3 regions of the Citrobacter sp. CRE-46 genome follow, and region 1 is predicted to be linked to each of the others. Evidence: predicted binding sites of a transcription regulator. Region 1 holds the regulator's gene; each other region holds the start of a gene.

What was found. Region 1 encodes PurR, which represses purine synthesis genes. Its sites were predicted from a motif close to CANGCAAACGTTTGCNTG; they were not measured.
Region 2: a site for PurR is predicted at 8,211-8,228, ahead of gltS (sodium/glutamate symporter). Genes of this name have one in related genera too.
Region 3: a site for PurR is predicted at 3,430-3,447, ahead of cvpA (colicin V production protein). Genes of this name have one in related genera too.

Annotation. Positions count from the first base shown of each region.
Region 1 is NZ_CM184341.1:2,858,801-2,869,495, forward strand. It holds gene AC534G_RS13895 (aldo/keto reductase) at 1-458, opposite strand, end outside; gene AC534G_RS13900 (DUF1289 domain-containing protein) at 508-747, opposite strand; gene AC534G_RS13905 (TetR/AcrR family transcriptional regulator) at 848-1,447, shown strand; gene AC534G_RS13910 (alkene reductase) at 1,502-2,599, shown strand; gene gloA (lactoylglutathione lyase) at 2,697-3,104, shown strand; gene rnt (ribonuclease T) at 3,200-3,847, shown strand; gene grxD (monothiol glutaredoxin 4) at 3,900-4,247, opposite strand; gene AC534G_RS13930 (C40 family peptidase) at 4,582-5,412, shown strand; gene sodB (superoxide dismutase [Fe]) at 5,540-6,121, shown strand; gene AC534G_RS13940 (MFS transporter) at 6,161-7,330, opposite strand; gene cydH (cytochrome bd-I accessory subunit CydH) at 7,506-7,595, opposite strand; gene purR (HTH-type transcriptional repressor PurR) at 7,893-8,918, shown strand; gene punR (DNA-binding transcriptional activator PunR) at 8,915-9,847, opposite strand; gene punC (purine nucleoside transporter PunC) at 9,961-10,695, shown strand, end outside.
Region 2 is NZ_CM184341.1:107,370-118,064, reverse strand. It holds gene ligB (NAD-dependent DNA ligase LigB) at 1-682, opposite strand, end outside; gene gmk (guanylate kinase) at 944-1,567, shown strand; gene rpoZ (DNA-directed RNA polymerase subunit omega) at 1,622-1,897, shown strand; gene spoT (bifunctional GTP diphosphokinase/guanosine-3',5'-bis pyrophosphate 3'-pyrophosphohydrolase) at 1,916-4,027, shown strand; gene trmH (tRNA (guanosine(18)-2'-O)-methyltransferase TrmH) at 4,032-4,721, shown strand; gene recG (ATP-dependent DNA helicase RecG) at 4,727-6,808, shown strand; gene gltS (sodium/glutamate symporter) at 6,848-8,053, opposite strand; gene xanP (xanthine/proton symporter XanP) at 8,280-9,671, shown strand; gene AC534G_RS00510 (AsmA family protein) at 9,793-10,695, shown strand, end outside.
Region 3 is NZ_CM184341.1:1,678,073-1,688,767, forward strand. It holds gene AC534G_RS07865 (DedA family protein) at 1-240, shown strand, start outside; gene accD (acetyl-CoA carboxylase, carboxyltransferase subunit beta) at 390-1,304, shown strand; gene folC (bifunctional tetrahydrofolate synthase/dihydrofolate synthase) at 1,374-2,642, shown strand; gene dedD (cell division protein DedD) at 2,632-3,300, shown strand; gene cvpA (colicin V production protein) at 3,503-3,991, shown strand; gene purF (amidophosphoribosyltransferase) at 4,025-5,542, shown strand; gene AC534G_RS07895 (UbiX family flavin prenyltransferase) at 5,640-6,209, shown strand; gene argT (lysine/arginine/ornithine ABC transporter substrate-binding protein ArgT) at 6,495-7,277, shown strand; gene hisJ (histidine ABC transporter substrate-binding protein HisJ) at 7,525-8,307, shown strand; gene AC534G_RS07910 (histidine ABC transporter permease HisQ) at 8,494-9,180, shown strand; gene hisM (histidine ABC transporter permease HisM) at 9,177-9,884, shown strand; gene hisP (histidine ABC transporter ATP-binding protein HisP) at 9,898-10,671, shown strand.

The DNA of each region.
Region 1 (10,695 bases):
CGCACTTTACCGCTATGGTGCAATTTTTTAAATGCGTCGGCCACATCGTCTGCATCCATCAGTGGATCGGGACGATGGATCAGCAGCAAATCAATATGATCGGTCGCCAACAGCTTTAACGATTGTTCCGCGCTGGCAATAATATGGGCGCTGTCGGTAATGTAGTGCCCGAGCGCATTTTCCGTGCGTGCCGTCGTGGCGATCCCGCATTTGGTGACAATCTGCATTTTCTCACGTAAATGCGGAGCCAGCTTCATCGCCTCGCCAAACGCTGCTTCACACTGGTATCCGCCGTAGATATCGGCGTGATCGACGGTGGTAACGCCCAGGTCAAGATGCTCTTCAATAAAGCTGACTAACTGACGCGTGGACATATTCCAGTCCATCAGGCGCCAGTAACCCATCACAAAGCGAGAAAATTCCGGGCCTTGCGGCGCAATAGTAATACGCTGAACCATAGCAGCTTCCTTATAAATGAATGTGCATCGAGTATACGCAATTACGCTTTTAAAAGAGTGAAGGTTGTTGCGGTTCTTCCGGCGGGTTGGGTTTGTTTGCACGTAATTTACGCATCAGGCGCTGACGACAAAGACGCAGCACGTCCTGCTTTTCGGCATCGCTCATTTTTTGCCAGTTAAAACGCTCATCCCGGCTACGGAAACAGCCACGGCAAAAGCCGCGCTCGTCAGACTGACATATACCACGGCATGGGCTCTGGACGGGGAAAAATTCCAGCTGTTCGGCCACATCCCCTCCTGTAGTAAGATTGATATATCTATTGAAGACGTTAACTGAATTTCTCGCAAGCGCTATTGCATTAGACCGACTGGTCTATTATGCTTCTTTCATGAACAAAGTCACTGAACACGATACACGCGAACATCTTCTGGCGACTGGCGAGCTGCTGTGCATGCAGCGTGGCTTCACCGGCATGGGTCTGAGTGAGCTACTGAAAACCGCTGAAGTGCCTAAGGGTTCGTTTTATCACTATTTTCGCTCAAAAGAAGCGTTCGGCGTCGCGATGCTGGAACGCCACTATGCGGCTTATCATCAGCGATTGGCTACGCATTTTGATACGGGGGCGGGAAACTACCGCGACAGGATTCTGGCTTACTATCAGGAAACCCTGAATCAGTTTAGCCAGCACGGCATTATTAGCGGTTGTTTAACCGTTAAACTGTCTGCCGAAGTGTGCGATCTGTCAGAAGATATGCGTACCGCGATGGATAAAGGCGCGCGACACATTATTGCGTTGCTGGCGCAGGCGCTGGAGAAAGGTCAGGCCAATCATTGTCTGTCTTTTGTTGGTGAGCCATTACAGCAGGCGCAGGTTTTGTATGCGCTGTGGCTGGGCGCCAATCTTCAGGCCAAGATTTCTCGTAGCGCCACGCCGCTGGAAAATGCGCTGGCGCACGTTAAAACCATCATTACAACGCCTGCCGTTTAACAGGCGTTTTTATTTCTTTTATTACTAGACGACCGGTCTATTCAGGAGTACCACATGTCATCTGAAAAATTGTTTTCCCCACTGAAAGTGGGTGCCATTACGGCAGCAAACCGCGTTTTTATGGCGCCATTGACGCGTCTGCGCAGCATTGAGCCTGGCGACATCCCTACTCCGCTGATGGCCGAGTATTACCGTCAACGCGCCAGCGCGGGACTCATCATCAGTGAAGCGACGCAGATTTCCGCCCAGGCGAAAGGCTATGCCGGTGCGCCGGGACTACACAGCGAAGCGCAGATTGCCGCATGGAAGAAAATCACTGCAGCCGTACATGCTGAGCAAGGTCATATTGCTGTCCAGTTGTGGCACACCGGGCGCATCTCCCACGCCAGTCTGCAGCCAAACGGCCAGCCACCGGTAGCACCTTCCGCGATTAGCGCCGGTACCCGCACCTCACTGCGCGATGAAAACGGTCTGGCGACGCGTGCCGATACGACTATGCCGCGCGCACTCGAAACGGAAGAAATTCCGGGTATCGTTAATGATTTCCGTCAGGCAATTGCTAACGCGCGTGAAGCGGGTTTCGACATGGTAGAACTGCACTCCGCCCACGGCTACCTGCTGCACCAGTTCCTGTCGCCAACCTCTAACCAGCGTACCGATCAATACGGCGGTAGCGTCGAGAATCGTGCGCGTCTGGTGCTGGAAGTTGTCGATGCCGGTATTAAAGAATGGGGTGCCGATCGCATTGGCATTCGCGTCTCTCCGATTGGCTCTTTCCAGAACGTCGACAACGGTCCGAATGAAGAAGCCGACGCGCTGTATCTGATTGAACAACTGGGCAAGCGCGGTATCGCTTATCTGCATATGTCTGAACCGGACTGGGCTGGTGGTGAGCCGTATTCCGACGCGTTCCGCGAGAAAGTGCGTGCCCGTTTCCACGGTCCGATCATTGGCGCGGGCGCTTACACGCCTGAAAAAGCCGAAACGCTGATCGAGAAAGGTCTGATCGACGCCGTTGCTTTTGGTCGCGCTTATATCGCTAACCCGGATCTGGTGGCGCGTCTGCAACATAAAGCGGAACTGAACCCACAGCGTGCCGAAAGCTTCTACGGCGGCGGCGCGGAAGGTTACACCGATTACCCGACCCTCTAACGTCACAATCTCCGTTCTGCCATTGATAGCGGTGTAACAACGCCGCTATACTAAAACAACATTTTGAATGTATTAGCCATTTTCGAAGGGGAAAAAGATGCGTTTACTTCATACCATGCTGCGCGTGGGTGACCTGCAGCGTTCCATCGAGTTTTATACCAACGTGCTGGGCATGAAGCTGCTGCGTACCAGCGAAAACCCTGAATACAAGTACTCTCTGGCCTTTGTTGGCTACGGTCCTGAAACCAGTGAAGCCGTGATCGAACTGACCTATAACTGGGGCGTTGACAACTATGAGCTGGGCACAGCCTACGGTCATATCGCCCTGAGCGTAGACAACGCGGCTGAAGCCTGCGAACGTATTCGTCAGAACGGTGGTAACGTGACGCGTGAAGCTGGCCCGGTAAAAGGCGGCACAACCGTGATCGCGTTTGTTGAAGATCCGGACGGCTACAAAATTGAATTAATTGAAGAGAAAGACGCCGGGCGCGGCCTGGGCGACTAACCTCCCCCTCGGGCGCAGATCGTCTGTGCCCGTAGTTTTATCATCATCATTTTGCCATAATACGCGCTGCAATTTTCCCGTATTAAGAGACCCAGATGTCCGATAACGCTCAACTTTCCGGTCTGTGTGACCGTTTTCGTGGTTTTTACCCTGTCGTCATTGATGTCGAAACCGCAGGGTTTAATGCCAAAACCGATGCGCTGCTTGAGATCGCAGCCATCACATTGAAAATGGATGAACAAGGCTGGCTGATGCCGGACACGACGTTACATTTCCACGTAGAGCCGTTTGAAGGGGCAAATTTGCAGCCTGAAGCGCTCGCCTTTAACGGTATTGACCCTAACAATCCTTTACGTGGCGCGGTCAGCGAATACGACGCTCTACATGCCATCTTTAAAATGGTACGTAAAGGCATTAAAGACAGCGGCTGCAATCGGGCAATTATGGTGGCGCATAACGCCACATTCGACCACAGTTTTATGATGGCCGCTGCAGAACGCGCCTCACTGAAACGTAACCCGTTTCACCCGTTCGTTACCTTTGATACTGCGGCATTAAGCGGTCTGTCGCTGGGGCAAACTGTGTTATCAAAAGCATGCCTGGCGGCAGGAATGGAATTTGATGGCACTCAGGCGCACTCGGCGCTGTATGACACCGAACGTACGGCCGTGCTGTTTTGCGAAATCGTTAACCGCTGGAAACGCCTCGGCGGCTGGCCTCTCCCCGTGCCGGAAGACGCATAACGGACCGATAAAAAAGCGACCCTCACAGGTCGCTTTTTTATTTCAGCTGATATTACTCAGCGTCCGGCTCTTCGGTTTTGTATTTCGCCGCTGTTTCTTTAATCAACTGCTGCAACTCACCGCGCTGGTACATTTCAATGAGAATGTCACAACCGCCAACCAGCTCGCCATCAACCCACAGCTGCGGGAAGGTCGGCCAGTTTGCGTATTTCGGCAGCTCGGCGCGAATATCCGGGTTCTGCAGAATATCAACATAAGCAAAGCGTTCACCACAGGCGGACAGCGCCTGTACGGCCTGAGCGGAGAAACCGCAGCTTGGCAGTTTAGGGGAACCCTTCATGTACAGGAGAATTGGGTTTTCAGCGATCTGGCGCTGGATTTTTTCGATAGTGGTGCTCATTATCTTGCTTCCTTAAACTTCTTTTACGGCAGTAGTCTGACATTGTAGCGGGTCAGGCAGGCAACGGAAAATAACATTTTCATTACGCGTTATTATTTTATCGCCTGCCGTTAAAAGTTGCATTCTTAATCTTACTTACCCGCTCGAAGTGTATGGTTTTGATTATTTATTCACCGGCTACACTTTGATTTGCTGTTTTTTTTTGCGGTCGGTAACGAAACGCCGCGTTAAACAAAAAAAGCTATTAACTTTCCCCGTTTCGATAGATTAGAATCATCAGGTTTTGAAAATCACACGCAGGTATGATAGACCTGCCTTAACAGAGGACTGCTCAGTGGCGCGGATAAACCGAATCTCGATCACGCTCTGTGCTTTACTTTTTACTACACTGCCTTTTACGCCTATGGCGCATGCTTCCAAGCAGGCCAGGACGACACCTACCAGTTCCCACACCGTCAAAACGGTAGATAAAAAGAAAAGCGCAACAACCAGCCAAAAAACAGCCAGGACCAACAAGAAATCGGCGACAAAAACCACCAGCAAAACCAGTAGCAAAACAGCCTCCTCTTCTAAAAAACGCACAGCCACTCCGGCAAAATCGACTAAAACGGTAAACCGTCGCAGTAAAAATGCCGCAGCACAGATCGCTGCCGTTACCTGGACTGAAAAATGTACGCCGCGCAAAGGTCATAAGCCGCGCTGTGTGAAAGTGAAAACCGCCGCACCGACAACGCTTGCTGAGGCGCATAAAGTCAAAGTGCAGAAAGCGACGAAAACCGCTATGTCCACCCTGATGAACCAAATCGGCAAACCTTACCGTTGGGGCGGCTCTTCGCCAAGAACCGGCTTTGATTGCAGCGGCCTGGTCTATTACGCCTATAAAGATCTGGTTAAATTCCGCATTCCGCGTACGGCGAATGAAATGTACCACCTGCGTGACGCCGCACCGATTGAACGTGGCGAGCTGAAAAACGGTGACCTGGTCTTTTTCCGCACGCAAGGTCGCGGCACAGCCGATCACGTCGGTGTTTACGTGGGTAACGGTAAATTTATTCAGTCACCGCGCAGCGGTCAGGAAATTCAAATCACTTCTCTGAGCGAAGATTACTGGCAGCGCCACTATGTGGGCGCTCGCCGGGTAATGACACCGAAAACAATTCGCTAAAAACTTACCCTACAGAACATGCTGTAGGGTAAGTTCTTCTTTTGCATAACCTTTCAATTTGCTACCCTATCCTTACTCACAATGAGGCTATTGTGTGTACTCAATATAAATAATAAGGAGAGAAGCAATGTCGTTTGAATTACCTGCATTACCGTATGCCAAAGATGCTCTGGCACCGCACATTTCTGCCGAAACGCTGGAATACCACTATGGCAAACACCATCAAACCTACGTGACCAACCTGAACAACCTGATCAAAGGCACGGCGTTTGAAGGTAAATCACTGGAAGAGATCGTTCGTAGCTCTGAAGGCGGTGTATTCAATAATGCTGCACAGGTATGGAACCACACGTTCTACTGGAACTGCCTGGCGCCGAACGCAGGTGGCGAGCCGACCGGTAAACTGGCCGATGCAATTGCCGCCTCCTTTGGCAGCTTTGCGGATTTCAAAGCGCAATTCACCGATGCCGCTATCAAAAACTTCGGTTCTGGCTGGACCTGGCTGGTTAAAGGAACGGATGGCAAACTGGCTATCGTTTCTACTTCCAACGCAGGTACTCCGCTGACGACCGACGCGACGCCGCTGATGACCGTTGACGTATGGGAACACGCCTACTACATCGATTATCGCAATGCCCGTCCTGGCTACCTGGAGCACTTCTGGGCGCTGGTGAACTGGGAATTTGTTGCGAAGAACTTCGCAGCATAAAATGATAACGCAGAAGGGACTCCCTTCTGCGTTTTAGCCTTAGCTGGAGGCAGTGCAGACTTCTTCAGATTGCCTTCTTGCCGAGATAAAGACCAGCAGTAACGCAAGCCCTGCCACAATCGCTCCCATCACGGGTACAAAACTGTAGCCCAGACCACCGGAAATCACCGCCCCACCGGCTGCCGCACCTAACGCATTTCCCAGGTTAAACGCGCCAATGTTGACTGACGATGATAACCCTGGCGCTTCGCTGGCAACGCGCATCACCCGCATCTGCAACGGCGGAACCACCGCAAACGTCGCCGCGCCCCAGACGACCATACTGACCGCCGCCCCCAGCTCATTACGCGCGAGGAAGGGAATGGCCAGCATAATAACCATCAACAACAGCAAAAAGCCTTTAAGCGTACCGTTGACAGAACGATCCGCCAGTTTGCCACCAAGATAGTTTCCGATCGAGAATCCGACGCCAATTAATACCAGCATTCCGGTCACAAATGCCGGTGTGGCATGGGTAATGCTGTGCAGCACCGGCGAAATGTAAGTATAAAGCGTGAACATCGCGCCTGCGCCCAGCACAGTGGTCAGCAGAGCCGACAGCACCTGTGGGCGCATAAGTACCGCCAGTTCGCTGCGGACATCGGGGCGCGCTCCTGACCCACCTTTCGGTAATGAGAAGAACAGGCTGACCATAGCGATGACGCCCAGACCCGCCGTCGCCATAAACGACATCCGCCAGCCGATTGTCTCACCAAGCCACGTCGCCGCGGGAACACCGCCAATATTGGCAATCGTTAACCCCATAAACATGGTTGCCACGGCGCTGGCTTGCTTATGTTTAGGTACCACGCTTGCGGCGACAACAGAGCCGAGACCAAAAAAGGCTCCGTGATTAAGACTGGTCAAAATACGTGACAGCATCAGCGTGGTGTAATCCGGCGAGATAGCGGAAAGCACGTTGCCCAGCGTGAAAATAGCCATCAGGAATATCAGCGCATTACGTCGCGCGCGATGGGACAGCAGCAGTGTCATCAGCGGAGCTCCCACCATCACGCCAACCGCATACGCGCTAATCAGCATCCCGGCCGCGGGAATCGAGACATCCACCCCTTTGGCAATCACGGGCAATAATCCCATTGGCGAAAATTCGGTGGTGCCAATGCCAAACGCGCCAATCGCCAGCGCCAGTAAGGGATAATTGATTTTCATATATCGACTCCGTAACGTCGAGCCGTGGCGCGACATAAAATAAGAGTCAAAAGCATGACATTGATCGCAAAATTAATAAAGTTAACAAAATTGCAAAAGACTTTTGCTTATTCGCAAACAATAGAGGGGGAATAGATGCGGAAAGGATGAGGGAGAGCTAACTCCCTCGGGGAAATCAATGCAGTGCTGCGGTCAGGCCACCCGCGACGATCAAACCCAGAACAATAATGGTAGTCACTAACGAAAATTTCAGATCGGTGCTCATCAAGTTTTCTCCTTTTTATTCCCACACAAAAAGTGATATTGCGCATTTTTACACACTTGAAAGCAAAAATCTCTCACGATTTATATTGATAACTGCTTTTAACTCTTCCCCTTTTCGTTAAGATCAGACAAAATTCCACGCTTACTTGATTAGCGTACCGGCCATTGACCCCTTCCTGACGTTCCGTGTCGTTTTCCCGGCGTGCCGCAACCCCTACGTTGCGTTAAGGGTGTGTGAAGGCAAACGTTTACCTGGAGTATTCTCAGGAGCTTAGGATATGGTCTGGAGTGAGATGTAATGGCAACAATTAAAGATGTAGCGAAGCGAGCAAACGTTTCCACTACAACCGTATCACACGTAATTAACAAGACGCGCTTTGTCGCGGAAGAAACGCGTAATGCGGTTTGGGCTGCGATCAAAGAGCTGCACTATTCTCCAAGCGCAGTTGCGCGCAGCCTGAAGGTGAATCACACCAAGTCTATCGGCTTGCTGGCGACCAGCAGCGAAGCGGCCTATTTCGCCGAAATTATCGAAGCCGTTGAGAAAAACTGTTTCCAGAAAGGCTATACCCTGATTCTGGGCAACGCATGGAACAGTCTTGAAAAGCAGCAGGCCTATCTGTCGATGATGGCGCAAAAGCGCGTTGATGGTCTGTTAGTGATGTGTTCTGAGTATCCGGAACCTCTGCTTTCGATGCTCGAAGAGTATCGCCATATTCCGATGGTTGTTATGGACTGGGGCGAAGCTAAGGCTGATTTTACCGATACGGTCATTGATAACGCTTTCGAGGGCGGTTACATGGCGGGTCGGTATCTGATAGAACGCGGCCATCGCGAGATTGGCGCAATCCCGGGCCCGATGGAGCGGAATACCGGGGCCGGTCGTCTGGCTGGCTTTATGAAAGCGATGGAAGAAGCGCTGATTAAGGTTCCCGAAAACTGGATTGTACAGGGCGATTTTGAACCTGAATCCGGTTATCGCGCCATGCAGCAAATTCTTTCACAGTCGCATCGTCCGACCGCCGTCTTCTGCGGTGGCGATATCATGGCGATGGGCGCGCTGTGCGCCGCTGATGAGATGGGACTGCGCGTACCGCAGGATGTCTCGCTCATCGGTTATGATAACGTGCGCAACGCCCGCTTCTTCACGCCAGCGCTGACCACCATTCACCAGCCTAAGGATTCACTGGGTGAAACGGCCTTTAATATGCTGTTAGACCGCATCGTGAATAAACGCGAAGAGTCGCAGTCTATCGAGGTTCATCCGCGTCTGGTAGAGCGCCGCTCCGTTGCTGACGGTCCATTCCGCGATTATCGTCGTTAAGCCTGTTGTGCGGGGGCCTCATCTGGCTCCCGCAACCATTCTTTATTCAGCGTTTCGCTATCACCTAAATAGTCCAGCAACCAGCTCAGTGCTGGCGAGGTATCGTTCTGTTGCCATGTCAGACAACACGCGGCATCAGGAAAGGGATTCTCCAACTGCAGCGACACCCATTTACCGCTATCAATCCACGGCTTGGCAAAATGTGTTGGTACCATGCCTACACACAATCCCGCAGATAAACAGGTTGCGGAAGATTCCCAGTCAGGCACCACAACGCGCTTTTGGTTGTCCAGTAACCAGGTTATACGCTTCGGCAATGTACGCGAGGTATCTTCTCGCACCAGTGACGGCCAGTTGCGCAACGTATCATCGCTTAGCGGCCCCGACATTGACGCCAGCGGATGATGGCTGGCCACCACGCAGCTCCAGCTCAGCATGCCCATGTCGCGGAAGGTATAGCGACCCCCTACCGGAATGGCCTGTGTGGCGCCAATAGCCAGCTCTACACGCCCATCGGAAAGCGCATCCCAGACACCATTAAAGACTTCCTGAAAAACCAGCAGTTCCACATCATCAAAGTGGCGATAGAAATCCACAATCATCTGCCGGGTACGTTCGGGACGGACAATGTTATCTACCGCGATTGCCAGTTGTCCTCGCCAGCCGTTGGCGATTTGTTGACATTGCTGACGAGTGATCTGCATTTTTTTGATAACAGAGCGCCCTTCTTTTAAAAACCACGCGCCGGCAGGCGTTAATTCCACATCGCGATGGCGTCGCTCAAAAAGCGGTACAGCCAGCCACTCCTCCAGTTGGCGCACGGTGTAGCTTACCGCCGAAGGTACGCGGTGTAACTCCTGCGCGGCTGAACTGAAACTGCCGTTGCGTGCAACCGCATCAACCACTTCAAGTGAATATTCCGACCACATATTCTGCCTACAAAAAATTTGAAATCAGTAAGCAAATATTAGCGTTTCACAGCGTGAATTACACTCACTACACTCAGCGGCATTGTTCTATTGCTAAAAAAAGAGAAATGATGATGCAACCTGGGAAAGGTTTTTTAGTCTGGTTGGCGGGCCTTAGCGTGCTCGGCTTTCTGGCGACGGATATGTATCTGCCCGCCTTTGCCGCGATTCAGTCCGATCTGCAAACACCTGCATCTGCCGTCAGCGCCAGCCTAAGTTTATTTTTAGCGGGTTTCGCCGTCGCACAACTACTGTGGGGACCGCTCTCGGACCGCTATGGCCGTAAACCGATTTTACTGTTGGGTTTATCTATTTTTGCGCTGGGTAGTCTGGGTATGCTGTGGGTTGAAAACGCCACTGGCTTGCTGGCGCTACGCTTTATTCAGGCCGTTGGCGTCTGTGCCGCGTCGGTTATCTGGCAGGCGCTGGTTACAGACTATTACCCTTCACAAAAAGTAAACCGCATCTTTGCCACCATTATGCCGCTGGTCGGGTTATCACCGGCTCTCGCGCCGTTATTGGGCAGCTGGATTCTGGTCCATTTCTCCTGGCAGGCCATTTTCGCCACCCTGTTTGCTATTACCCTGATTCTGATGCTTCCGGCCCTGCGTTTAAAACCGACGGTTAAAGCACGCGACGACAGCCAGGATAAACTGACTTTCGCCACACTGTTGCGCTCGAAAGCTTATCGTGGAAACGTACTGATTTATGCCGCCTGCTCCGCAAGCTTTTTCGCATGGCTGACGGGTTCACCGTTTATCCTTAGCGAAATGGGCTACAGCCCGGCAGTGATTGGCCTGAGCTATGTT
Region 2 (10,695 bases), 2.5 Mb from region 1:
CAGGCCAGGCCCAGATGAATATAGCCAACGAACGTAACAATTCCGGGTTGCTCTGGCGCATCATCATTCCAGCGACCTTTGAGCGGGCATTCATTCCCCCACTCTGTTGCTGGATATGCCCTTCCTGCTGTAAAAATATCTCGCCCTGCAACGTACTGTTTGCCAGCAGACCTTTGGTCTTGTGTGGTACGGAAGGTATCCGCAGCACCTTTTGCGTCCAGTCTTCACCTTTCAGGCCATTACCTCGGCTAATCGCTCTTACCAGATTGCCATTGCGATAGACCAGCGTGACCGCCACGCCGTCGACCTTTGGTTGTACCCAGAGATCGCTGCGAACACGCATCCATTGCTGTAACGCTTGCTTATCAGCCAGCTTGCGGACCCCCGTATGAGGTACTGGATGCGAGACTGTGCCACTTATTGGGGGCGCAGACAGATCAGGTGGAGCTTCATCGCCAAAACAGCGCTGCCATTGGATGAGTTGCGCATTGAGCTGGTCATAAACGCCGTCATCAACGGCGCTGACACCCTGTTTCCAGTAACTATCATTCCACTGTGTTATCTGCTGCTGTAATCGTGAAATTTCCTCGCTTGCCCGGGCTGGGGACCAGGCAGGGCATACCGCCCAAACCGGTAAATTCCAGACCAGTAAAACTATGCCAAGGCATTTCCATAGCCTCATGCTGCCTCCGCTAACCAATGTGTTTCCCGGCAGGTATAGCGCGGAGTGCAATCGAAACAGAGCGACAAAAATTCATCGTGCGAGCAGCCTTCCTGACATTTTCACGTGTTGCTGCAAATTGCCGATAAAACAGGAAACGGGTACGCAAAACGCAATAAACATGCGCAAAAAGTGTGACAAAGGCTACGTCACATAGCGGCTACGTGTATAATAAGCCCGTATGTAGGCTCTCTTTCGACAATCACATACATTAAGATACTCATGGCTCAAGGCACGCTTTATATTGTTTCTGCCCCCAGTGGCGCGGGTAAATCCAGCCTGATTCAGGCTTTATTAAAGACCCAACCGTTGTATGACACCCAGGTTTCTGTTTCGCACACCACGCGCGCACCGCGCCCGGGGGAAGTGCACGGTGAACACTATTTCTTTGTGAACCATGACGAATTCAGAGCCATGATTGGCAGAGACGCGTTCCTGGAACACGCTGAGGTTTTCGGTAATTACTACGGCACTTCGCGTGAGGCCATTGAGCAAGTATTAGCATCCGGCGTAGACGTCTTTTTAGATATCGACTGGCAAGGTGCGCAGCAAATTCGTGAAAAAATGCCGCATGCGCGCAGTATTTTTATTTTGCCGCCCTCTAAGATTGAGCTGGACCGTCGTCTGCGTGGTCGAGGTCAGGATAGCGAAGACGTGATCGCAAAACGTATGGCGCAAGCTGTTGCAGAAATGAGCCATTACGCCGAATATGATTATCTTATTGTGAACGATGATTTCGATACCGCCCTGGGCGATTTGAAAACCATCATTCGCGCCGAACGTCTGCGCATGAGCCGCCAAAAGCAGCGTCATGACGCTTTAATCAGCAAACTGTTGGCAGACTGAACCCACATTCAGTATCATGCCCAGTCATTTCTTCACCTGTGGAGCATTTTAAGTATGGCACGCGTAACTGTTCAGGACGCTGTAGAGAAAATTGGTAACCGTTTTGACCTGGTACTGGTCGCCGCGCGTCGCGCTCGTCAGATGCAGGTAGGCGGAAAGGATCCGCTCGTACCGGAAGAAAACGATAAAACTACCGTTATCGCGCTGCGCGAAATCGAAGAAGGTCTGATCAACAACCAGATCCTCGACGTGCGTGAGCGCCAGGAACAGCAAGAGCAGGAAGCCGCTGAATTACAAGCCGTTACCGCTATTGCTGAAGGTCGTCGTTAATCACAAAGCGGGTCGCCCTTGTATCTGTTTGAAAGCCTGAATCAGCTGATTCAAAACTACCTGCCGGAAGACCAGATTAAGCGTCTTCGGCAGGCGTATCTCGTTGCACGTGACGCTCACGAGGGCCAGACACGTTCAAGCGGTGAACCCTATATCACGCACCCGGTAGCGGTAGCCTGCATTCTGGCCGAGATGAAACTCGACTACGAAACGCTGATGGCTGCGCTGCTGCATGACGTGATTGAAGATACCCCAGCCACCTACCAGGACATGGAACAGCTTTTTGGTAAAAGCGTTGCAGAGCTGGTAGAAGGGGTATCGAAGCTTGATAAGCTTAAGTTTCGCGATAAGAAAGAGGCGCAAGCTGAAAACTTTCGCAAGATGATTATGGCGATGGTGCAGGATATCCGCGTCATTCTCATCAAACTTGCCGACCGTACCCACAATATGCGCACGCTGGGCTCATTACGCCCCGATAAGCGCCGCCGCATCGCCCGTGAAACCCTCGAAATCTACAGTCCGCTGGCGCACCGTTTAGGTATTCATCACATTAAGACCGAGCTTGAAGAGCTGGGTTTTGAAGCGCTGTACCCGAACCGCTATCGCGTGATTAAAGAAGTGGTAAAAGCCGCCCGCGGCAACCGCAAAGAGATGATTCAAAAAATCCTCTCGGAGATCGAAGGGCGTTTGCAGGAAGCAGGCATTCCGTGTCGCGTAAGCGGTCGCGAGAAGCACCTGTACTCGATCTACTGCAAAATGGTACTCAAAGAGCAGCGTTTTCACTCAATCATGGACATTTACGCTTTCCGCGTCATCGTTCATGACTCCGATACCTGCTATCGCGTACTCGGCCAGATGCACAGCCTGTACAAACCGCGTCCAGGTCGCGTGAAAGACTATATCGCCATTCCCAAAGCGAACGGATATCAGTCTTTGCATACCTCAATGATCGGCCCGCACGGCGTGCCTGTTGAAGTACAAATTCGTACCGAAGACATGGACCAGATGGCGGAGATGGGGGTCGCGGCACACTGGGCGTACAAAGAGCATGGCGAAACCAGCACCACGGCACAAATCCGCGCACAACGCTGGATGCAAAGCCTGCTGGAATTGCAGCAAAGCGCCGGTAGCTCGTTTGAATTTATTGAAAGCGTTAAATCTGATCTCTTCCCGGATGAGATTTATGTTTTCACACCGGAAGGGCGCATTGTCGAGCTGCCTGCCGGTGCGACGCCTGTCGACTTCGCCTACGCGGTACATACCGATATCGGTCATGCCTGCGTTGGCGCACGTGTCGACAGACAGCCTTATCCGCTTTCCCAACCGCTGTTTAGCGGTCAGACCGTTGAAATCATTACCGCACCGGGCGCCCGGCCGAATGCGGCATGGCTCAACTTCGTCGTCAGCTCGAAAGCGCGAGCAAAAATTCGCCAACTGCTGAAAAACCTTAAGCGCGATGATTCCGTCAGTCTGGGGCGTCGACTGCTTAACCATGCCCTGGGTGGTAGCCGTAAACTGGCTGAAATCCCGCAGGAAAGTATCCAGCGTGAGCTTGAGCGTATGAAACTCGCCACGCTTGACGATCTGTTAGCGGAAATCGGTCTGGGCAATGCCATGAGCGTGGTGGTAGCGAAAAACCTTCAGCAGGGCGAAGCATCGGCGAACGTTCCTGCGCAATCTGGTCATGGTCATCTGCCGATCAAAGGCGCAGACGGCGTACTGATCACCTTTGCCAAATGCTGTCGTCCAATTCCTGGCGATCCGATCATTGCCCACGTCAGTCCGGGTAAAGGTCTGGTGATTCACCATGAGTCCTGTCGTAACATTCGTGGCTACCAGAAAGAGCCAGAGAAATTTATGGCGGTGGAATGGGATAAAGAGACAGAGCAGGAGTTCATCACCGAAATTAAGGTGGACATGTTTAACCACCAGGGTGCTCTGGCGAACCTGACGGCGGCAATCAACACGACGACCTCCAATATTCAAAGTCTGAATACTGAAGAGAAAGATGGTCGTGTTTATAGCGCCTTTATTCGCCTGACCGCTCGCGATCGCGTGCATCTGGCGAATATTATGCGCAAAATCCGCGTCATGCCGGACGTAATTAAAGTCACCCGCAACCGAAACTAGAGATATGAACTCAAAACGCTATGAGCGCATTTGCGAAATGCTTGCCAGGCGTCAGCCCGATCTGACCGTCTGCATGGAGCAGGTCCATAAACCTCATAACGTTTCTGCGATCATTCGTACCGCAGACGCAGTCGGCGTACATGAAGTCCACGCCGTCTGGCCGGGTAGCCGTATGCGTACCATGGCCTCTTCTGCCGCGGGCAGTAACAGCTGGGTGCAGGTTAAAACCCACCCGACCATTAGCGATGCGGTCACGCAGTTAAAAAGCCAGGGCATGCAGGTTCTGGCGACCCACCTATCTGATAAAGCCGTCGATTTCCGCGAAATTGATTACACGCGACCAACCTGCATCCTGATGGGCCAGGAAAAAACCGGCATTACTCAGGAAGCACTCGCTCTGGCGGACCAGGACATCATCATTCCGATGATTGGCATGGTGCAGTCACTGAACGTTTCAGTTGCCTCTGCGCTGATTCTGTACGAAGCACAGCGCCAGCGACAAAATGCTGGCATGTACCGACGAGAAAACAGCATGTTGCCGGAAGATGAACAGCAGCGCTTGCTGTTTGAAGGCGGTTATCCGGTGCTGGCGAATGTCGCTAAGCGCAAAGGACTTCCCTACCCTCACGTAAACACGCAGGGCGAAATTGAAGCCGATGCAACGTGGTGGGCCACTATGCAGTCTGCGAAATAATCGCGATGAAAGGCCGTTTACTGGATGCCATCCCGCTCAACTCTCTGACGGGCGTTGGCGCAGCACAAAGCAGTAAACTGGCGAAAATTGGCTTGCACACCGTGCAGGACCTCCTGCTCCACCTCCCTCTGCGCTACGAAGACCGTACTCATCTGTACCCCATTGGCGAACTGCTGCCGGGCGTCTATGCCACCGTTGAAGGCGAAGTGCTGAACTGCAATATCACTTTTGGTGGCCGCCGGATGATGACCTGCCAGATAAGCGATGGCTCCGGCATTCTCACTATGCGCTTCTTCAACTTCAGCGCAGCAATGAAAAACAGCCTCGCCACCGGGCGTCGGGTACTGGCCTATGGCGAGGCGAAACGTGGCAAGTACGGCGCAGAAATGATCCACCCGGAATACCGCGTACAGGGCGATCTCAGCACGCCGGAACTGCAGGAAACGCTCACGCCGGTGTATCCGACCACGGAAGGCGTTAAGCAGGCAACGCTACGCAAGTTGACCGATCAGGCGCTGGATCTGCTCGATACCTGCGCCATTGCCGAGTTGCTCCCTCCGGAGTTACTACAAGGCATGATGAGCCTGCCGGAAGCGTTGCGCACATTACACCGTCCGCCGCCGACGTTACAGCTTAGCGACCTTGAAACCGGACAACACCCGGCTCAGCGACGCCTGATTCTGGAAGAACTCCTGGCGCACAATCTCAGCATGCTGGCGCTTCGCGCCGGGGCGCAACGTTTTCACGCCCAACCGCTGAGTCCTGACAATCGGCTGAAAGATCAACTGCTGGCGGCGCTCCCCTTTCAACCAACCGGCGCACAGGCCCGGGTCACTGCCGAAATTGAACGCGATATGGCGCTGGATGTCCCAATGATGCGCCTGGTGCAGGGCGATGTCGGTTCCGGTAAAACGCTGGTTGCAGCACTTGCCGCCCTGCGTGCGATTGCGCATGGTAAGCAGGTGGCGCTGATGGCCCCCACTGAATTACTGGCTGAACAGCACGCAAATAATTTCCGCAACTGGTTCGAACCTTTGGGCGTTGAAGTGGGTTGGCTGGCGGGTAAGCAAAAAGGTAAAGCACGCCAGGCACAGCAGGAAGCCATCACCAGCGGTCAGGTGCAGATGATTGTCGGCACACACGCAATTTTCCAGGAACAAGTTCAGTTCAACGGACTGGCGCTGGTGATTATCGACGAACAGCACCGTTTTGGCGTGCATCAGCGTCTGGCTCTGTGGGAGAAAGGCCAGCAGCAGGGTTTCCACCCACACCAGCTCATTATGACCGCCACCCCGATCCCGCGTACTCTGGCCATGACCGCCTATGCCGATCTCGACACGTCTGTCATTGACGAACTGCCGCCGGGGCGTACGCCGGTCACCACAGTAGCGATTCCCGACACCCGCCGTAGCGACATCATTGACCGTGTGCGCAACGCCTGCACCCACGAAGGACGTCAGGCGTACTGGGTTTGTACACTAATCGAAGAGTCTGATTTATTAGAAGCGCAGGCGGCCGAAGCCACATGGGAAGAACTTAAGCTTGCCTTACCAGAGCTGAATATTGGCCTGGTGCATGGGCGCATGAAGCCCGCCGAGAAGCAGTCGGTGATGGCCGCCTTTAAGCAGGGTGAATTACATCTGCTGGTCGCCACCACGGTGATTGAAGTGGGTGTGGACGTGCCGAACGCCAGCCTGATGATCATTGAAAACCCGGAGCGATTAGGCCTGGCGCAGTTGCACCAGTTGCGTGGCCGCGTAGGCCGCGGCGCCGTCGCTTCCCACTGCGTCCTGCTCTACAAATCGCCGCTGTCAAAAACGGCGCAGAAACGCCTGCAGGTTCTGCGGGACAGCAATGACGGGTTCGTGATTGCACAAAAAGATTTAGAGATCCGCGGACCCGGCGAGCTGTTAGGTACGCGCCAGACCGGAACGGCAGAATTCAAAGTAGCGGATTTATTGCGCGATCAGGCCATGATTCCGGAAGTTCAGCGTATAGCCCGCCATATTCACGAACGTTATCCGCAACAGGCTGCCGCGCTGATAGAGCGCTGGATGCCGGAAACCGAACGTTACTCCAACGCATAATCGACTTATCGCGGCGGATGTTACTCCGCCGCACAGCCGTTATTGCGCAAAAATCGGCAGCAGCAGATACAGCTTAATCACTAACGCGTTGACGATATCGATAAAGAACGCCCCCACCATCGGCACCACCAGGAACGCCATATGGGATGGTCCGAAACGTTCGGTAATTGCCTGCATGTTAGCAATCGCCGTTGGCGTTGCGCCAAGCCCAAAACCGCAGTGGCCGGCTGCCAGTACAGCGGCATCGTAGTTTTTGCCCATCATGCGCCAGGTAACAAATACCGCGTACAACGCCATAAAAATCGTCTGCACAACCAGTATCGCCAGCATCGGCAGCGCCAGAGATGCCAGCTCCCACAGTTTCAGGCTCATCAGCGCCATCGCCAGGAACAGCGACAGGCTCACGTTGCCCAGCACTGAAACCGCCCGTTCGAACACCCGATAAAAGCCCATGAGCGCCAGGCCATTACTGAGGATCACACCAACAAACAGCACGCAGACGAAGGTCGGCAGTTCGAGCACCGTTCCGACCAGCATTTGCGCAACGATTTTACCTACCGTCAGACAGATAGCGATCAGCGCGATAGTTTCAATCAGCACCAGCGAGGTGATTATGCGTCCAACGTCCGGCTTTTCAAACGCGGTCGGTACAGCCTGATCGTCCGGCATACCGTCAGGCGTGGTGGAGTGTTTAACCAGATAGCGCGCCACCGGGCCGCCAATCAGCCCCCCCAACACCAGACCAAAGGTCGCGCAAGCCATTGCGACTTCAGTCGCATTGGTAAAACCGTAGCGCTCAATAAATAACTTGCTCCACGCAGCCCCGGTTCCGTGTCCGCCAGAGAGCGTGATCGAACCGGCAATCAGGCCCATCAACGGATCCAGGCCCAGCAGGCTCGCCATACCGATACCGATGGCGTTCTGCATCAACAGCAGTCCCACAACGACAATCAGAAAAATACCCACCACGCGGCCACCGGCGCGCAGGCTGGCGATATTAGCGTTCAGGCCGATGGTAGCGAAGAACGCCAGCATCAGCGGATCGCGCAGGGTCATATCGAAGTTTACTTCCCAGCCCATGCTTTTTTTCAGCACCAGCAACGCAATCGCCACCAGCAATCCACCGGCTACAGGTTCGGGAATGGTGTATTTTTTCAGGAAGGAGACAGACTGGACGAGCTTACGTCCCAGCAGCAATACAAGGGTTGCCGCAACCAGAGTAGATAACGTATCGAGATAAAACATTTACAGCTCCATTAGTGCGTTTAGCACAATCACGCACGATGCATTCCAGACCGATTTTTTAGCTCTTATTGAGTTTTCGGGGTGGATTTTAAGCAGAAAATGATGAAAAGTTATATAAAAAAGTTTGTTTATCCGTTTTAAATATTAAGAATAACTGCTGGCAAACGTTTGCTTTTCCGCCCTGGTCAGATAAAATCACCGCTTTTCCATTATGGGATTGCCTCTGATGTCCGTTAACGCCGTAGAGTCAACAAATGCGCAACCGGTTGCGCAGACTCACAACAGTGAACTGATTTACCGTCTTGAAGATCGCCCCCCGTTAGCCCAGACCCTGTTTGCCGCCTGTCAGCACCTGCTGGCCATGTTCGTCGCGGTGATCACCCCGGCGCTGTTAATTTGCCAGGCACTCGGTTTGCCAGCTCAGGATACTCAACACATTATCAGTATGTCGCTGTTCGCTTCCGGCGTAGCTTCTATCATTCAGATCAAAGCCTGGGGGCCGGTTGGTTCCGGGCTGTTATCTATTCAGGGCACCAGCTTTAATTTTGTTGCGCCGCTGATTATGGGTGGCACGGCGCTAAAAACCGGTGGCGCAGATGTCCCAACCATGATGGCGGCCCTGTTCGGTACGCTGATGTTAGCGAGCTGCACTGAAATGGTTATCTCGCGTGTACTGCACCTGGCGCGGCGTATTATTACCCCGTTGGTCTCAGGCGTGGTGGTGATGATTATCGGTCTGTCGCTGATTCAGGTGGGTCTGACGTCGATTGGCGGTGGTTATGCCGCAATGAGCGATAACACCTTTGGCGCACCGAAGAATTTACTGCTGGCTGGCGTTGTGCTGGCGCTGATCATCCTGCTTAACCGCCAACGCAACCCGTACCTGCGCGTTGCGTCCCTGGTGATTGCGATGGCGGCAGGCTACCTGCTGGCATGGTTTATGGACATGCTGCCGCAAAATACCGCACCGGTAAGCCAGGACCTGATCATGGTGCCAACGCCGCTGTATTATGGCCTCGGTATCGACTGGAGCTTACTGCTGCCGCTGATGCTGGTCTTTATGATTACGTCGCTGGAAACCATCGGTGATATTACGGCGACCTCCGATGTTTCCGAACAGCCGGTTTCTGGTCCGCTGTATATGAAACGCCTGAAAGGCGGCGTGCTGGCGAACGGTCTGAACTCGTTTGTTTCCGCCGTGTTCAATACCTTCCCGAACTCTTGTTTTGGTCAGAACAATGGGGTCATTCAGTTAACGGGCGTAGCCAGTCGTTACGTCGGTTTTGTGGTGGCGCTGATGCTGATAGCATTGGGCCTGTTCCCGGCAGTTAGCGGTTTTGTACAGCATATTCCTGAACCGGTATTGGGCGGCGCAACCCTGGTAATGTTCGGTACTATCGCCGCATCTGGCGTGCGTATTGTCTCTCGCGAGCCGCTGAACCGCCGCGCTATTTTGATTATTGCGCTGTCGCTGGCCGTTGGCCTGGGTGTCTCCCAGCAGCCGCTGATTCTGCAATTTGCCCCGGATTGGGTGAAAAATCTGCTCTCCTCAGGCATTGCCGCAGGCGGTATCACCGCTATCGTTCTGAATCTTGTGTTCCCACCAGAGAAGCAATAAGCAAAATGCGGCGTTGGCTCTGAATCAACGCCGCTGTAACGCTCTTTCACCATTCCTGCCTTGAGCATTGCCTCTAAATCGTGCATAACTTGACTATGTGCACTTCGCGGGATGGAAGACCATGAAATTTATTGGAAAGCTGCTTCTTTACGTGCTGATCGCCTGTGCAGTGGCGATTCTCGGCCTTTATTTTCTACTGCAAACCCGTTGGGGCGCAGAGCACGTCAGCGCCTGGGTCTCAGAGAACAGCAGCTATCATCTGGCATTTGATGCTATCGATCACCGGTTTTCTTCCCCTTCCCATATTCTGCTGGAAAACGTCACCTTTGGTCGCGATGGCCAGCCCGCAACGCTGGTCGCTAAAACGGTCGATATTGGGCTGAGCAGTCGCCAAATCACCGACCCACGGCACGTAGACACTATCCTCTTGCAAAACGGCACGCTGAATCTTTCCCAGCAAACCGCACCGCTACCGTTCCAGGCCGATCGCCTGCAGTTACAGGATATGGCGCTCAACAGCCCCGGCAGCGAGTGGAACCTGAGCGCCCAGCGCGTGAACGGCGGCGTGATTCCCTGGAGCCCTGAGGCAGGTAAAATTCTCGGCAGCAAAGCACAAATTCAGCTCAGCGCCAGCTCATTGACGCTGAACGATGTCCCAACCACCAACGTATTGATTGAAGGCAGCATTGACCATGGTCGGGTGACGCTCAGTAATATTGGCGCAGACGTCGCGCGTGGCGCATTAACCGGCGTGGCGCAGCGCAATACCGACGGTAGCTGGGTGGTAGAGAATCTGCGCCTGAACGATATCCGGCTGCAAAGTGACAAATCGCTGGCCGACTTTTTTGCGCCGCTAACCACTATTCCATCCTTGCAAATTGGTCGTCTGGAAGTGACGGATGCCCGTCTGCAAGGTCCTGACTGGGCGGTCACGGACCTTGATCTGAGCTTGCGCAACATGACGTTTAGCAAAGATGACTGGCAAACACAGGAAGGAAAACTGTCGATGAACGCCAGCGAGTTT
Region 3 (10,695 bases), 1.2 Mb from region 1:
TTTGCGCCATTTGTTGCCGGTATGGGACACATGTCCTACCGCCACTTTGCGATGTATAACGTTGTAGGCGCGCTGCTGTGGGTATTGCTGTTCACCTATGCAGGCTATCTGTTTGGCGATCTGCCAATAGTTCAGGAAAACCTGAAATTATTGATTGTGGCGATTATCGTCCTTTCCGTATTGCCGGGCGTGATAGAAGTGATTCGTCATAAACGGGCTGCGTCACGGGCTGCAAAATAGAAAGTAACTCAGCGGTTCGACCACTTTTTTATCCAAAGTTTCGGGCTGTTATGTTTTAATGTGCAACATTCATGGTCTGTTAGGGGCAAAAATGGCATTATGCGCCCCTTATAACAAAGCTGACTAGGGTTCAGGCAGAAAGGTCACCAATGAGCTGGATTGAACGAATTAAAAGCAACATTACTCCCACCCGCAAGGCAAGCATTCCTGAAGGGGTGTGGACCAAGTGTGATAGCTGCGGTCAGGTTTTATACCGTGCTGAGCTGGAACGTAATCTTGAGGTCTGTCCGAAGTGTGACCATCATATGCGCATGTCGGCGCGCAATCGCCTGCATAGCCTGTTAGATGAAGGTACTCTTGTGGAACTGGGTAGCGAACTTGAGCCGAAAGACGTGCTGAAGTTTCGTGACTCCAAAAAGTACAAAGACAGACTGGCCTCAGCACAGAAAGAAACCGGCGAGAAAGATGCGCTGGTGGTGATGAAAGGCACCCTTCACGGCATGCCGGTCGTTGCGGCTGCATTCGAGTTCGCGTTTATGGGCGGCTCCATGGGGTCTGTCGTTGGCGCGCGTTTTGTCCGTGCCGTTGAGCAGGCGCTGGAAGACAACTGCCCGCTGATCTGCTTCTCCGCTTCTGGCGGGGCGCGTATGCAGGAAGCGCTGATGTCTCTGATGCAAATGGCGAAAACGTCTGCTGCGCTGGCGAAAATGCAGGAACGCGGTTTACCGTACATTTCTGTACTGACCGACCCAACGATGGGCGGTGTTTCCGCAAGCTTCGCGATGCTGGGCGATCTCAACATTGCCGAACCGAAAGCGCTGATTGGCTTTGCGGGTCCGCGTGTTATTGAGCAAACCGTACGTGAGAAACTGCCGCCGGGATTCCAGCGCAGCGAGTTCCTGATTGAAAAAGGCGCTATCGATATGATCGTCCGCCGTCCGGAAATGCGCCTGAAACTGGCAAGCATTCTGGCGAAGCTGATGAATCTTCCGGCGCCGAATCCGGATGAGCCACGTGAAGGCGAAGTGGTACCTCCGGTACCCGATCAGGAATCAGAGGCCTGATAACTGAAAAGGGCAGGGCCACAGGCGCTGCCCTTTTGCTTTTCTCAACGTAAAGAATCTACAGGCATCATGGACAATAAACGTATTCCTCAAGCCGCGTCGCCTCTGGCGTCGTGGCTTTCTTATCTGGAAAACCTGCACAGTAAAACCATCGATCTGGGCCTCGAACGCGTCAGTCAGGTGGCGCGTAAACTGGACGTGTTGAAACCCGCGCCATTTGTCTTTACGGTGGCGGGAACCAACGGAAAAGGCACGACCTGCCGTACGCTGGAATCGGTGCTGACCGCAGCAGGTTATAAAGTCGGAGTATACAGTTCGCCGCATCTGGTGCGTTACACGGAACGCGTGCGCGTGCAGGGGGGGGAACTGCCGGAATCCGCGCATACTGCCTCGTTTGCTGAGATTGAAGACGCACGTGGCGATATTTCATTGACCTATTTTGAATACGGTACGCTATCGGCGCTCTGGTTGTTTAAACAGGCTCAGTTGGACGTAGTCATTCTGGAAGTGGGGTTAGGCGGTCGCCTTGACGCGACGAATATCGTCGATGCCGATGTTGCGGTCGTCACCAGTATTGCGCTTGATCATACCGACTGGCTGGGCCCGGATCGCGAGAGCATTGGTCGTGAGAAAGCGGGGATTTTCCGCGCAGAGAAACCGGCCATCGTTGGTGAACCTGAAATGCCATACACTATTGCGGATGTGGCGCAAGAGTGCGGGGCGATTTTGCAACGCTGTGGTGTGGACTGGCGCTATACGGTAACGGATAACGACTGGTCCTTTACGGACACTCACGGCACGTTGGCGCATCTGCCATTGCCACAGGTTCCACAACCGAACGCCGCGACCGCACTGGCTGCGCTGCGTGCCAGTGGTCTTGACGTCAGCGAGCAGGCAATTCGTGACGGAATCAAACAGGCGATTTTACCGGGGCGCTTCCAGATTGTGAGCGAGTCGCCGCGGGTGATTTTTGATGTTGCCCATAACCCGCATGCGGCGGAATATCTGACCGGACGTCTGAAAAAGTTAGTGAAAAGCGGGCGTGTACTTGCAGTTATCGGTATGCTACATGATAAAGATATTGCCGGTACGTTGGCCTGGTTAAAAAGCGTGGTCGATGCCTGGTACTGCGCGCCACTGGAAGGGCCGCGTGGCGCAACGGCAGCACAGCTGTTAGAACATCTGGGCAAAGGTGAAGCCTATGACAGCGTGGCGCAGGCATGGTCTGCGGCACTGGCCGAGGCGAAGCCAGAAGATACCGTGTTGGTGTGTGGATCGTTTCACACTGTCGCACATGTCATGGAAGTGATAGACGTGGGGAGAAGCGGTGGCGAGTAAGTTTCAGAATCGATTAGTTGGCACAATTGTGCTGGTCGCGCTTGGGGTGATTGTGCTCCCCGGGCTGCTTGACGGGCAAAAAAAACATTATCAGGATGAGTTTGCTGCGATCCCTCTGGTGCCCAAACCTGGCGATCGCGACGAGCCGGACATGATGCCTGCGGCAACGCAGGCGCTGCCAACGCAACCGCCTGAAGGGGCGGCAGAAGAGGTGCGCGCGGGCGATGCCGCCGCGCCATCGTTGGATCCGTCGCGTATGACAACGGCAAGTAGCGCGGAGTTAGATCCTGTCCCCGTACCTGTTGAACCGCCGAAACCTAAACCGAAGCCGCAACCCGTTGTCGCCACACCGGCGCCAACGCCTGCGCCAGCTCCAGCGCCGAAACCGGTCGCTGAAGAAGCGCCAGCCCCGACCGGCAAAGCGTATGTTGTGCAGCTCGGCGCGCTGAAAAATGCGGATAAGGTCAATGAGATCGTGGGTAAACTTCGTGGCGCGGGCTTCCGGGTATATACTTCCCCGTCAACGCCGGTACAGGGTAAAATAACCCGCATTCTCGTCGGCCCTGACGCCTCCAGAGATAAGCTGAAGAATTCGCTGGGCGAGCTACAGAAGATCTCCGGTCTGAGTGGGGTTGTGATGGGATATACCCCTAATTAAGGGGCTGTTTCATGCAGGCCGGATACGGTGTTTTCACCGTCTCCGGCCAGTGCCCGAAGAGGCATAAAACCGTATGGCGTTGAAGATTTTTTCAGCGCCATTTTTATTTACGCGTGGAAAGGAAATCCCTACGCAAACGTTTTCTTTTTCTGTTAGAATGCGCCCCGAACAGGACGACAGGGCGTAAAATCGTGGGACACTTATGGTCTGGATTGATTACGCCATTATCGCGGTGATTGGTTTTTCCTGTCTGGTTAGCCTGATCCGTGGCTTTGTTCGTGAAGCATTATCGTTGGTGACTTGGGGTTGTGCTTTCTTTGTCGCCAGCCATTACTACACTTACCTGTCTGTCTGGTTTACGGGCTTTGAAGACGAACTGGTTCGAAATGGGATTGCTATCGCGATACTGTTTATCGCGACACTTATCGTCGGCGCTATCGTTAACTTTGTGATAGGCCAACTGGTAGAGAAAACAGGTCTGTCGGGTACCGACAGGGTGTTGGGGATTTGCTTCGGTGCTCTGCGAGGAGCGCTGATCGTCGCCGCCATACTGTTCTTTCTCGATACGTTTACCGGTCTGTCGAAAAGTGAAGACTGGAGTAAGTCGCAGCTGATCCCGCAGTTCAGTTTCATCATCAGATGGTTCTTTGACTATCTGCAAAGCTCGTCAAGTTTCTTGCCCAAAGTATAAACTTTGGGTCGTTGCTGAACGAGGAAAAGACGTATGTGCGGTATTGTCGGTATCGCCGGTGTTATGCCGGTAAACCAGTCGATTTATGACGCGTTAACGGTGCTCCAGCATCGTGGTCAGGATGCTGCGGGCATCATCACTATTGATGCCAACAACTGCTTCCGCTTGCGTAAAGCAAACGGAATGGTGAGCGATATTTTTGAAGCGCGCCATATGCAGCGTTTGCAGGGCAATATGGGCATCGGTCATGTGCGTTACCCAACGGCTGGCAGCTCCAGCGCCTCCGAAGCTCAACCTTTTTACGTCAACTCACCGTATGGCATCACGCTTGCCCACAATGGCAACCTGACCAATGCGCATGAGCTGCGGAAAAAGCTGTTTGAAGAAAAGCGCCGCCACATCAATACCACTTCAGATTCTGAAATCCTGCTGAATATTTTCGCCAGCGAGCTGGATAACTTCCGCCATTATCCACTGGAAGCAGACAATATTTTTGCTGCCATTGCGGCAACCAACCGCCAGATCCGTGGCGCCTATGCCTGCGTGGCGATGATTATCGGCCACGGTATGGTCGCCTTCCGCGATCCTAACGGTATTCGCCCGCTGGTGCTGGGGAAACGTGATATCGGCGATGGTCGCACCGAGTATATGGTGGCTTCCGAGAGCGTGGCGCTGGATACGCTGGGCTTTGAATTCCTGCGCGACGTTGCGCCTGGCGAAGCGGTATACATCACCGAAAAAGGCCAGCTGTTTACCCGCCAGTGCGCCGATAACCCGGTCAGCAATCCGTGCCTGTTCGAATACGTTTACTTTGCGCGTCCTGACTCCTTTATCGACAAGATTTCCGTCTACAGCGCGCGTGTGAATATGGGAACTAAGCTCGGCGAAAAAATTGCCCGCGAGTGGGAAGATCTGGACATCGACGTGGTGATCCCGATTCCGGAAACCTCATGCGATATCGCGCTGGAAATCGCCCGTATTCTCGGCAAGCCGTATCGTCAGGGGTTTGTGAAAAACCGCTACGTAGGGCGTACCTTTATCATGCCGGGCCAGCAGCTGCGTCGTAAATCCGTGCGCCGTAAACTGAACGCCAACCGTGCGGAGTTCCGTGATAAGAACGTGCTACTGGTGGATGACTCTATTGTACGTGGCACCACTTCAGAACAGATTATCGAGATGGCGCGTGAAGCCGGAGCGAAGAAAGTGTATCTGGCCTCTGCCGCACCGGAAATCCGCTTCCCGAACGTTTATGGTATCGATATGCCGACGGCGACGGAGCTGATTGCCCACGGTCGCGAAGTGGACGAGATCCGCCAGATAATCGGCGCAGACGGGCTTATCTTCCAGGATCTCAACGATCTGATTGAAGCGGTCCGCGCTGAGAACCCGGATATTCAGCAGTTTGAATGTTCAGTGTTTAACGGCGTCTATGTCACCAAAGACGTTGACCAGCAGTATCTCGATTTCCTTGACTCCCTGCGTAATGACGATGCCAAAGCGATATTGCGTCAGAATGAAGCGGAAAACCTTGAGATGCACAACGAAGGTTAATGTTTGCTCGCAAGCAAGGGCGCAACCCGCACCCTTGCTTGCAACTCCCCGTAAATTCCTGCAAAGTCGGCCCTGAAGCAAGCAAGGGCGATTAAACATGAAACGACTCATCATTGGTATTTCTGGCGCAAGTGGAGCGATTTACGGCGTGCGCCTGCTGCAGGTTTTGCGTGACGTTACTGATGTGGAAACCCATCTGGTGATGAGCGCCGCTGCCCGGCAGACGCTGGCGCTGGAAACGGATCTCTCTGTACGCGACGTGCAGGCTCTGGCGAATGTGACTCACGATACGCGCGATATCGCCGCCAGTATATCGTCTGGCTCTTTTCAGACCGCCGGGATGGTTATCCTGCCCTGTTCAATTAAAACCCTTTCTGGCATCGTTCATAGCTATACCGATGGGCTGCTCACCCGTGCGGCTGACGTGGTATTGAAAGAACGTCGACCGCTGGTGCTGTGCGTGCGTGAAACGCCATTGCATCTGGGGCATTTGCGGCTGATGACGCAGGCGGCAGAAATTGGAGCGGTGATTATGCCGCCTGTCCCGGCGTTTTATCATCGCCCGCAAACGTTAGATGATGTGATTAATCAAACGGTTAATCGTGTCCTTGACCAGTTTGATATTTCCCTTCCTCAGGACCTCTTCACCCGCTGGCAAGGGGCGTAAGCCGTTCCATCAGCGTGCAAAGAAACATCCGTTGCCCTGTTTCAGGGCAATTTTGTAACCGCGATCATATCCTCAACATTTAATTCGTCAAAACTCAACGAAACGCTGCGTTTCAACCGTCAGACCTGCTATCTTCAAAATCAGGACAATATTGCAACGTTTTATTAACATATTTAACGTCGATTATCCTCAACGACGCGAAAATGGCATAAGACCTGCATGAAAAAGTCTGCAAACACAACACAACGTAAAACATAATAAAATTACGCCACTTGAGGGTTATGTATGAAGAAGACGGTTCTTGCTTTGTCTTTGCTGGTAGGACTTTCCGCAACCGCGGCCAGTTACGCAGCACTTCCGCAGACAGTTCGTATTGGTACAGATACCACCTACGCGCCTTTTTCCTCTAAAGATGCCAAGGGCGACTTTGTCGGCTTTGATATCGATTTAGGAAATGAGATGTGTAAACGCATGCAGATCAAATGTACCTGGGTTGCCAGCGACTTTGATGCGCTGATCCCGTCGCTGAAAGCGAAAAAAATTGATGCCATTATCTCCTCGCTTTCTATCACCGAGAAGCGCCAGCAAGAGATTGCCTTCTCAGACAAACTTTACGCCGCAGATTCTCGTTTGATCGCCGCGAAAGGTTCCCCGATTCAACCGACTCTGGACTCCCTCAAAGGTAAACACGTAGGCGTACTACAAGGCTCAACTCAGGAAGCCTATGCCAATGATAACTGGCGCAGCAAAGGCGTGGATGTGGTGGCCTATGCGAACCAGGACCTGATCTATTCTGACCTGACGGCGGGCCGTCTGGATGCGGCATTGCAGGATGAAGTCGCGGCCAGTGAAGGTTTCCTTAAACAGCCTGCAGGCAAAGACTACGCTTTTGCCGGTCCTTCAGTTAAAGATAAAAAATACTTTGGCGACGGAACCGGGATTGGCTTGCGCAAAGATGATGCGGAGCTGAAAGCGGCTTTCGATAAAGCGCTGGGCGAACTGCGCAAAGACGGCACCTACGACAAGATGGCGAGTAAGTATTTTAACTTTAATGTCTACGGCGATTAATTCATCGACGTGGGGAGTTGGCTGCACCATGGCGGGTAACCATTATGGTGCATCATAAATTCAGTGCACTGTTTTGGTGCCTTTATCGCTGACTTAATAAGCATGAGTGCATACTTAAGCGCTTTTCATGCAAATAAATACCGCCGACAAGGTAGAATGCTTTGCCTTGTCGGCCTGATTAATGGCACGATAACTGCACCTGGTCCTGTAAAGATCCCCTATAAAAGACAGTCTGTTGAGGATAGTTATGAAAAAACTGGTGTTGTCTCTTTCTCTGGTCCTGGCTTTCTCCAGTGCTACCGCAGCATTTGCAGCCATTCCGCAAAAAATTCGTATCGGCACCGATCCTACTTATGCGCCGTTCGAATCGAAAAATGCGCAGGGTGAATTAGTCGGTTTTGATATCGATCTGGCTAAAGAGCTATGCAAACGTATTAATACACAATGTACCTTCGTGGAAAACCCGCTGGACGCGCTGATCCCTTCGCTAAAAGCGAAGAAAATCGATGCGATTATGTCTTCGCTTTCCATTACTGAAAAACGTCAGCAGGAAATCGCGTTTACCGACAAACTTTATGCAGCCGACTCGCGTCTGGTTGTCGCTAAGGATTCTGCTATTCAGCCGACCATTGAGTCGCTGAAAGGCAAACGTGTCGGCGTGCTGCAGGGCACCACTCAGGAAACGTTCGGCAACGAACACTGGGCGCCAAAAGGTATTGAAATTGTCTCCTATCAGGGACAAGACAACATCTATTCTGACCTGACTGCCGGGCGTATTGACGCCGCATTCCAGGACGAAGTCGCTGCCAGCGAAGGCTTCCTGAAACAGCCAGTTGGTAAGGATTACAAATTCGGCGGCCCGTCTGTGAAAGACGAGAAATTGTTTGGCGTGGGTACCGGTATGGGGCTGCGTAAAGATGATAACGAGCTGCGCGAAGCACTGAATAAAGCCTTTGCGGAGATGCGCGCTGACGGCACTTACGAGAAGCTGGCTAAAAAGTACTTCGATTTTGATGTTTATGGCGGTTAATCACCGCAGGTGCTGATAAAGCCCGTAGATTTTTGACGCGTTGAATTTATGCCTGATGGCGCTGCGCTCATCCGGCCTACATTGATTTTGTAGGCCGGATAAGGCAACGCCGCCATCCGGCATTTAACGGTGAGTCTGAAATCAAAAGAGGCTTATTACTCCACCACACACGACAGGACAGGCAGCATGTTGTATGGCTTTTCAGGTGTTATTTTACAGGGCGCAATTGTTACGCTTGAGCTGGCTCTCAGCTCAGTGGTGCTGGCGGTTCTGATAGGCCTTGTCGGCGCGGCAGCAAAACTGTCGCAAAGCCGGGCGTTGGGGCTTATTTTCGAAGCGTACACCACGCTTATCCGCGGCGTGCCCGATCTGGTCTTAATGTTGCTCATCTTCTATGGATTACAAATCGCGCTGAATACCATTACCGATGCAATGGGGGTCAGCCAGATTGATATCGATCCGATGGTAGCAGGGATAATCACGCTCGGATTTATCTACGGGGCTTACTTTACCGAAACGTTCCGCGGCGCGTTTATGGCTGTGCCCAAAGGCCATATTGAAGCTGCGACGGCATTCGGCTTTACCAGTTCACAAATATTTCGCCGCATTATGTTCCCGGCGATGATGCGCTATGCCTTACCGGGAATTGGTAATAACTGGCAGGTTATTCTCAAAGCCACGGCGTTGGTATCGCTGCTCGGTCTGGAAGATGTGGTGAAAGCCACTCAGCTTGCCGGGAAGAGCACCTGGGAGCCGTTCTATTTTGCCGTGGTGTGCGGGGTCATCTATCTGGTGTTTACCACAGTTTCTAATGGTGTGCTGCTGTACCTTGAGCGCCGTTACTCCGTGGGTGTGAAGAGGGCTGACCTGTGATTGAGATAATTCAGGAGTACTGGAAATCCTTGCTGTGGACGGACGGTTACCGCTTTACCGGTGTGGCAATTACTTTGTGGTTGTTGATCTCGTCGGTGGTGATGGGCGGCATACTGGCGCTGTTTTTGGCGATTGGTCGCGTTTCCAGCAATAAATTTATCCAGTTCCCGATCTGGTTATTTACCTATGTTTTTCGTGGCACGCCGCTGTATGTACAGCTGCTGGTGTTTTATTCCGGGATGTATACGCTGGAGATAGTCAAAGGAACGGACTTCCTCAACGCGTTTTTCCGCAGCGGATTGAATTGCACCGTACTGGCGTTGACGCTGAATACCTGCGCCTATACGACGGAGATTTTCGCCGGGGCGATTCGTTCTGTGCCACACGGTGAGATTGAAGCCGCGCGCGCTTACGGTTTCTCGTCATTCAAACTGTATCGCTGCATAATTTTGCCTTCCGCGCTGCGTATTGCGCTGCCGGCATACAGCAATGAAGTGATTTTAATGCTGCACTCCACGGCGCTGGCGTTTACCGCCACGGTGCCTGATTTGTTGAAAATCGCCCGCGATATCAACTCGGCAACGTATCAACCGTTTACCGCTTTCGGTATTGCCGCGGTGCTGTATTTGATTATTTCGTATGTCCTGATCAGTCTGTTCCGTAAAGCGGAAAAACGCTGGTTGCAGCATGTATCCTCTAAATAATTCGAGTAACACGATGTCTGAGAATAAATTAAACGTTATCGATTTACATAAGCACTACGGCGAACATGAAGTGCTGAAAGGGGTATCGCTGCAAGCTAATGCGGGTGATGTTATCAGTATTATCGGTTCGTCAGGTTCCGGTAAAAGTACCTTTCTGCGCTGCATTAACTTTCTTGAAAAACCGAGCGCTGGTTCTATTGTCGTCAGTGGGCAGAACATTGGACTGGTGCGTGACAAAGACGGCCAGCTCAAGGTTGCGGACAAAAATCAACTGCGTTTGCTGCGCACAAGACTAACCATGGTCTTTCAGCACTTTAATCTGTGGAGCCACATGACGGTGCTGGAAAACGTCATGGAAGCGCCGATTCAGGTATTAGGATTGAGCAAGCAGGAAGCCCGCGCACGCGCGGTGAAGTATCTGGCTAAAGTGGGCATTGATGAGCGAGCGCAGGGTAAATATCCGGTGCATTTGTCTGGTGGTCAGCAGCAGCGCGTTTCTATTGCGCGAGCGCTGGCGATGGAACCGGAGGTGTTGCTGTTTGATGAACCCACCTCGGCGCTTGACCCAGAGCTGGTCGGCGAAGTGCTGCGCATTATGCAGCAACTGGCCGAAGAAGGGAAAACCATGGTGGTCGTGACCCATGAAATGGGGTTTGCCCGAAATGTCTCCACGCATGTGATCTTTCTGCATCAGGGGAAAATTGAAGAAGAGGGCGACCCGGAGCAGGTATTCGGCAACCCGCAAAGCCCACGCTTGCAGCAGTTCCTCAAAGGATCGCTGAAGTAATTCAGTTGCCCGGAGGCGCTATGC